DNA from 2 places in the Aminipila terrae genome. Region 1 is predicted to be linked to the other one. Evidence: riboswitches for the same ligand, from Rfam matches in the RefSeq annotation. Region 1 holds a riboswitch; the other holds the start of a gene.
The links. A riboswitch is a leader RNA that binds a small molecule or an ion and turns the genes downstream of it on or off. The one in region 1 is predicted to bind thiamine pyrophosphate.

Region 1 (3,913 bases):
CTGTTACATTACTGTGGCGTAGATTTTGACACATGGCTGGGAGGTTTTGACTGCGTAGAAAACTCTGTGAGAAACACTCTGGATATTTTAAAGCATCATCCGTTGATTCCTAAAGATGTAAGAATCCGAGGATTTATAATGGATTCAGTTACTGGAGAATTAACTCCCGTAGAATGTGAATAAGTGATAATTTGTGCGAATATAAAAATTTAGGAGAATAGTATGGGCGCATTAGATGGTTTGAAAATATTAGATTTTTCTACATTGCTGCCAGGGCCATTTGCCACACTCATGTTGGCGGATATGGGTGCAGAGGTTTTAAAAGTAAGCTCAAAGAGTAAGGCGGATATCGTTACAGATTATCCGCCTTTTATAGAAGATACTCAGGTATCCGTAAATCAGGCCTGGCTTGGCAGAAATAAAAAGACCATATCGCTGAATCTTAAGGAACCTCAGTCCTTAGAAGTCGTAAAAAAATTAATTATGGAATATGATATCATAATGGAGCAGTTCAGACCCGGCGTAATGGAAAAACTGGGGCTTGGTTATGAAGCATTAAAAGCAGTAAATCCAAAAATCATTTACTGTTCGCTTACAGGATATGGACAGACGGGTCCCTTAAAAATGAGAGCCGGACATGATATAAACTATCTTGCCAGGAGCGGAAACATGGCACTGGCCGGAAGAAAAAACACGGGGCCTGTTCTCACCAATATGCAGATAGCAGATGTGGCAGTAGGGTCCATGAATTCTGTTATTGGGATTCTGGCAGCTGTTCATTACAGAAGCAATACTGGAAAAGGGCAGTACATAGATGTATCCATGTATGATGGATTAATTCCGTTCAATTCCATGGACGGAGCTGGTTTTCTTGCCACTGGTAAGGAACCTGAGCGGGAGGAAGGAAGGCTCAATGGCGGATGTATGTATGATTTCTATGAAACAAAGGATGGAAGACATCTGAGTGTGGGCTGTCTGGAACCACAATTCTGGAAGAACTTCTGTATCTGCATAGAAAAGCCGGAGTATGCAGAGGGGAGCATCTGGCCTGAGAACATTGAGGACGTAAAAGCTGATATTAAAAATATAATAAAGGAAAAGACCCTGAAGGAGTGGGAAGAAGTTTTTAAGGACAAAGATGTATGCGTAGAGCCCGTTCTTAATCTGGATGAAGCCTTGATAAAAGATGAACAGCTCAAAGCAAGAAATATGGTTGTTGAAGTTGAGGTTCCTCTTTCAGGAGGGAAAAAGGTAAAACAGCTGGGTACTGCTGTGAAACTTTCCCAGTGCCCTGTAGAGTATTTACATGGAGGCTATCCTATAGGACATCATACCCACGAAGTAATGAAAAAACTTGGTTTTACACAGGAGCAGATAACGGATATGGAGAAAAAAGGTGTATTTAACTAATTAAATCCCTTTACAACCAAAGCCGTTTGGTGTAGACTCTTAATGAAAATAAAATAAGAATGCTGGGGGTGCAAGGTTTTTACCGAGCTGAGATTGCATTATGCTGAACCCTTTGAACCTGATGTGGTTAGTACCGCCGATAGGAAAGCTTTTATAATAAAATGTCTATTCATATATGAGATTTTTGAGAGTGTTTCCGTGAGAAACACTCTTTTTAGTTAATTAGTTAGGAAAATCAATATGAGAAAAGTTGATAATAGAAAAATATACGTCCCCACTGTAGTATTTATAATAATCCTGGGTATTTGGGAAATGGCAGTGCGCATATCCGGGATTCCTTTATACATTTTACCGGCACCATCCAAGATATTTTATGCCTTAATTGCAGAGAGAAACATGCTTTTTATGCATGGAATGATAACCTTGAAAGAAACGGCTATAGGGCTTGTGATAGCAGTAATAGCCGGCATAATTCTGGCTATTGTAATGGATAAATTTGAACTGTTCCGCACAGCTACTTATCCTATTATGGTGGTAAGCCAGACTGTTCCGGTTATTGTACTGGCTCCCATTTTTATCATTTATCTGGGCTTTGGTATGGCTCCTAAAATTCTGATTGTTGTGCTAATGTGCTTTTTTCCCATTGTCATAAACTTTGCTGATGGAATGAAGCAGGTAGATATCAATCAGATAAATCTGGCCAGGCTCTTTGGAGCAGGAAGCTTAAGGACATACAGCATGGTTAAGATCCCTGCAGCTGCGCCGTCCCTGTTTTCTGGTCTTAAAGTTGCAGCAACCTATAGCATTACTGGAGCTGTGGTTGGGGAATGGCTTTCTTCAGACAGTGGCCTTGGATATTACATGCTGAGATTAAAAAACGGATATATGTTAGATAAAGTGTTCGCCTGTGTTGTTGTTATTGTTTTGCTCAGCTTATTTATGAATGGCTGTGTTAAATTATTACAGTATATATTGATGCCGAATTTACGGAAGAATTAAGGAGAAGGAAAATGAAAAAAAGATTATTGGCTTTGGGATTGATTCTGACTTTGATTATGTCACTGGCTGCCTGCAATGGAAATAAGCAGGAGACTGCTGGCAAAGAGAAGAAACTCCGGGATGTTACAGTGATTTTGGATTATGTTCCAAATACAAACCATACTGGACTGTATGCAGCAAAAGAACTGGGTTTTTATAAAAAGCAGGATTGAACGTTAAAATAATTGAGCCTACGGATGGTGTGACACCGACTTTAATTGCAGCAGGAAAAGGAGATTTCGGTGTCAGCTATCAGGAGGATGTTACGTATGCCCTGGCATCCGAAGATCCACTTCCTATTAAGGCTATTGCTACGGTTATCCAGCACAACACTTCCGGTTTTGCGTCCTATGTGGGCAAAAATATTACATCTCCAAAAGACTTTGAGGGCAAGACTTATTCCGGATGGGGTTCTCCTGGTGAAGAAGCGGTTATTCATGCAGTAATGGAAAAGTACGGTGCAGATTTCAGCAAATTAAAAATGGTTACATCCGATAACGTAAATTATGATGCATTAAAGAAAAATATTGATGTTATATGGATGTTCTGGGCATGGGACGGAATTGGTGCCAAGAGACAGGGGATTGATGTAAATTATATGGAATTGAGGAAACTGGATCCCAGACTGGATTACTATACACCGGTAATCATAGCTAATAACAGCACACTTAAAAAAGATCCGGAGATGGTAAAAGCTTTTCTGGCAGCAACAACAAAAGGGTATGAATATGCTATGAAAAATCCAGATGCAGCAGCAGAAATTCTGCATAAGTATGCTGATTCCTATGATTTGGGGATGCTGAAAGAATCTCAGGAGTATCTGGCTGGAAAATATAGTGAGGACAGCAATACCTGGGGAACAATGAAGGATTCTGTCTGGGATAATTATACTGATTTTATGCTGGAAAATGGACTGATAAAGAAGAGAATTCCGGCGGCAGAATGTTATACCAATGAATATCTGCCAAAGTAATTCATTGAAACAAGGGATTTAGTTAAAAGAAGGTCGGATTTATGAAGTTAAAGGTTACAGATGTAAGCTGCTCTTTCAAGGGCGAAACAATTTTGGAAAAAATGAATATGGAGGCAGCAGAAGGTGAATTTGTAAGTATATTAGGACCTTCAGGCTGTGGAAAATCAACCTTGCTCAATATTATGGCCGGGCTCATAAAGGCTGATACAGGTTGTGTTCTTATCGATGGGGTCTTGAATGATAGGATTTCAGGACATTTTGCCTATATGCCCCAGCAGGATTTATTATTCCCATGGAAGAACATTATGGACAATGTATGTCTATACGGCAGAATCCACGGAGATTTAAGGAATGCAAGGGAGCAGGCTCTGAAAAACTTTGATAAATTCGGTCTTGCTGGTTATGAAAATAAATATCCGGATGAACTTTCCGGTGGTATGAGACAAAGGGCGGCCTTTTTAAGGACTGCTCTTTGTAAGGCAGATATATTAC
Region 2 (3,913 bases), 1.3 Mb from region 1:
AATTTTTAAGGAGGAATCAAGCCAGAATCCATTTAAATCAGGCAGGGGGTTAACATTGCTTCCTTCCCATTGGCTTATATCACAGTTCCCGTATTGCAGCTCATTTAATTCTTTTTGGACTTCTTCTTTGCCCACCTGATCGATTATCTGCCTGTAATACCATACACAGGAGTTTTGAAAGGCATCTTTTAAAGTTAAATTTTCATTCCATGATTTAACTGGGTAAGTCGTTCCATTGTAGTTCATAGTAGAATTTTCAGATGAGATTATACCGTTTTTTAATCCCATAAGAGTGGATATAATTTTAAAGGTAGAGCAAGGGGAACTCTGTATATTGCAGAGGTCTTCATTGTATAAAGAGTAAACCTTATCCTGCGCATTGTAAAATACAGCACATCCATTGATGCCATTGAAGTACTGGCTATAATCAACAATTTCCTGGGAGGTCTTTTCCCCAAGGGGAGGAGGGGAGGTTTTGTCTGGGTGTACAGGCTTGGTATTACCACAGCCTATCAGACTGACAATTAAAACTATTAATAATAATGAACAAATTATTCTTTTCATTCCAGAGACTCCTATAATAAATTTTTTAGTATTTATAAAAATTCAATTACTTTATCAATGAAAACTTCGCCATCTAAATGTTCAATTTCATGACAGAGACATTTAGCCATTTCATCTTCCATGGTAAAAAGCATCTCTTTACCGTTTTCATCTAAAGCCTGTACAGTTACTTTCTGAGGGCGGATTGTTTTCCCTACTATATCGGGGAAACTCAGACACCCTTCTATACATTCCTGAACACCACTCTGGCCTATTATTTTAGGGTTGACTAATTTCAAATAGTAGGATTCATAATCAATAACCACAAGACGTTTTAAAAGTCCTACCTGGTTAGCCGCCAGAGCAGCACCATTTGGAGTTTCATGTAATGTATCCATCATATCCTCTAATATCTGGCGTATTTTATCATCTACAGCTGTAACAGGCTTACATTTTTTTCTCAGAATACTATCATCATTATAACGAAGTTGTCGTGTTGCCATGATTTTCCCTCCTGCTGCTTTCTGCCCTTGATTTTTTCGTACTTTCTTTAAATAAAAAAACTTCTTCAATAGAACAATTAAAAACCTTGGAAATATCATAGGCAAGCCATATAGAAGGCTCAAATTTTTCAGTTTCAATAGCATTTATTGCCTGTCTGGAAGTGCCTACAAGTTCACCAAGCTGCTCCTGAGTTAATCCTTTTTTTTCTCTCAGTTCTCTGATTCTGTTTTTCATTATCTATATTCCTTTTCTACTTAGATGTAATGTTGACATGACAAAATTATAGAATAAATATATGAAGGTGTCAAGTTGACATGACAAAACATTTCTTTTATGTGATTGTGATTATTTAGTGCTTGAAGATAAGTAGAGATAAGAGTATAATCTAAGCAAATATATATAATATGAACAGGGGAGCTTGTATGCAGGCTGAGAGGAAGTAATCAACTTCGACCCTTACACCTGATTTGGATAATGCCAACGTAGGAAGAGACTGCTTTTTTAAGTTTTACGGGATATACCATGGGTGTATCCCGTTTTTGTTTGCCCTGTTCGTAAAAGGAAGGAAGGCTTATGAGTGAAACAAAAACCTCAACATTTTCAAATGCTTTAATCTGGTTTGGGGCAGGTATGTCTATTGCAGAAATTTTAACAGGAACTTTAATAGCACCTCTTGGATTTCAAAAAGGTATTCTGGCAATTATTTTTGGACATGTAACAGGCTGCATACTGCTTTATTTTGCAGGGCTTATCGGTGCACAAACAGGGAAAAGCGCCATGGAGACAGTAAAAATATCTTTTGGGAAAAAAGGTTCCTTAATCTTTTCATGTCTCAATGTTATGCAGCTTGCTGGATGGACTGCCGTAATGATTGTCAGCGGAGCAGCAGCATCTCAATTCATTGTGGACTTAGGCGGCACATGGGTATGGAGTATTATTATAGGCATCTTGATTGTTCTGTGGGTAGCAATAGACATTAAGAATTTAAATAAGCTAAATATAGTTGCCATGAGTGCGTTATTTATACTTGCTATCTTATTAAGCAGTATGGTCTTTAAAGGAAATTCGACATCTGTACCAGAGGGTATGATCAGTTTCGGAGGGGCAGTGGAATTGTCTGCCGCTATGCCTCTTTCATGGCTTCCTCTTATTTCTGATTATACCAGACGTGCTAAAAATCCAGAAAAAGCTACTTTAGTCAGTACAGTGACCTATTTTGCAGTCAGCTGCTGGATGTATATAATCGGGTTGGGAGCATCAATATTTACAGGACAGTGTGACATAGCAAAAATTATGGTGAGTGCAGGTCTTGGAACAGCAGGATTAGTTATTGTTATTTTTTCTACTGTAACCACTACTTTTCTAGATGCTTATTCTGCAGGAGTAAGCAGTGAAAGTATTTCAGGAATATTTAAGGAAAAACCAGCCGCAATCAGTATTTGTGCCATAGGTACGATACTTGCTATATTTACGCCTATAACTGAATATGAAGGGTTTCTATATTTAATAGGCTCCGTATTTGCCCCCATGATCTCCATTTTGATTGTTAACTTCTATATTTTAAAAGTGGATTATTCGGAGAAAAGATTCAGTGGTACTAATTTATTAGTATGGGCGGTTGGATTTATCCTATATCGCATTTTTATGCAAATGAATACCGTAGTAGGAAATACATTGCCTGTTATGGTCATAACGGCTTTTTTATGTTTTATTGCAAATAAGGTTCTAGTAGGAGGTAAGGTTAATGTTTAAAGAAATTCTTGAAAATGTACGAAAGGCAAGTCCCCTGATTCACAATATAACCAATTATGTTACTGTAAATGACTGCGCCAATATTTTGCTGGCATGCGGCGCTTCCCCTATTATGGCAGATGACTGGGAAGAGGTTGAAGAAATCACCAGTATCTGTGGTGGGTTAAATATAAACATAGGGACCCTTAATCAGCGTATCATTTGTTCCATGATTCTGGCAGGAAAAAAGTCTAATGAATTAGATCATCCGGTTATTCTGGATCCAGTGGGTGCTGGTGCTTCTAAATTAAGGACAGAAACATCAGGTAAACTGCTTGATCAGGTAAAGTTGACAGTAGTTCGGGGAAATATATCGGAAATCAGAACTCTTGCGCTTGGTAAGGGAACTACCAAAGGCGTAGATGCAGATATAGCAGACAGGATAACTGAAGAAAACATAGATAATGCAGTCAGGTTTGCAAAGGATTTTTCAGGAAAAATAAAAGCAGTTGTAGCCATAACAGGAGCCATTGATATTGTGGCAGATTCGGAAAAAGCCTATATAATCCGTAATGGTCACCCAATGATGAGTAAGATAACAGGGACTGGCTGTATGCTGACCGCCATGACAGCGGCTTATCTTGTAGCCAATAGGGGCTGCTCCTTAGAAGCAACGGCTGCCGCTACTTGCGCTATGGGGTTGTGCGGAGAACTGGCACTAGACCGGCTAAGCAAGAATGATGGCAATTCTACTTATAGAAATTATATTATTGACGAAGTTTTTAATCTGGATGGAGAAAAATTGGAAAAAGGAGCAAAATATGAAGTGCGATGAAAAACATCTGATATTATATGCAGTAACCGACAGAAGCTGGCTTGGAGAAAAAAAGCTGGTAACCCAGGTAGAAGAAACACTGAAAGGGGAGCTACCTGTGTTCAGCTTAGGGAAAAGGAACTGGACTTTGAAGAATTTTTACAGGAGGCTTTAAAGATTAAGCAGCTATGTTCAGCCTATAATGTGCCTTTTATCGTGAATGACAATGTATCCGTTGCTATAAAATGTAACGCAGACGGCATACACGTGGGGCAAAGTGATATGGAAGCTTCTCATGTTCGAGATTTAATTGGTGAAAAT

Region 2: another riboswitch for thiamine pyrophosphate. It lies ahead of cytX (putative hydroxymethylpyrimidine transporter CytX); the one in region 1 lies ahead of Ami3637_RS03645 (ABC transporter permease).

What each region holds. Positions count from the first base shown of each region.
Region 1 covers NZ_CP047591.1:776,694-780,606, reverse strand. The annotation lists gene Ami3637_RS03655 (beta-class carbonic anhydrase) at 1-183, shown strand, start outside; gene Ami3637_RS03650 (CaiB/BaiF CoA transferase family protein) at 223-1,410, shown strand; TPP riboswitch at 1,465-1,573, shown strand; gene Ami3637_RS03645 (ABC transporter permease) at 1,651-2,409, shown strand; gene Ami3637_RS18240 (hypothetical protein) at 2,421-2,621, shown strand; gene Ami3637_RS03640 (ABC transporter substrate-binding protein) at 2,618-3,421, shown strand; gene Ami3637_RS03635 (ABC transporter ATP-binding protein) at 3,463-3,913, shown strand, end outside.
Region 2 covers NZ_CP047591.1:2,991,031-2,994,943, forward strand. The annotation lists gene Ami3637_RS14375 (penicillin-binding transpeptidase domain-containing protein) at 1-564, opposite strand, end outside; gene def (peptide deformylase) at 597-1,046, opposite strand; gene Ami3637_RS14385 (helix-turn-helix transcriptional regulator) at 1,021-1,281, opposite strand; TPP riboswitch at 1,448-1,553, shown strand; gene cytX (putative hydroxymethylpyrimidine transporter CytX) at 1,621-2,799, shown strand; gene thiM (hydroxyethylthiazole kinase) at 2,792-3,613, shown strand; gene Ami3637_RS18780 (hypothetical protein) at 3,600-3,767, shown strand; gene thiE (thiamine phosphate synthase) at 3,734-3,913, shown strand, end outside.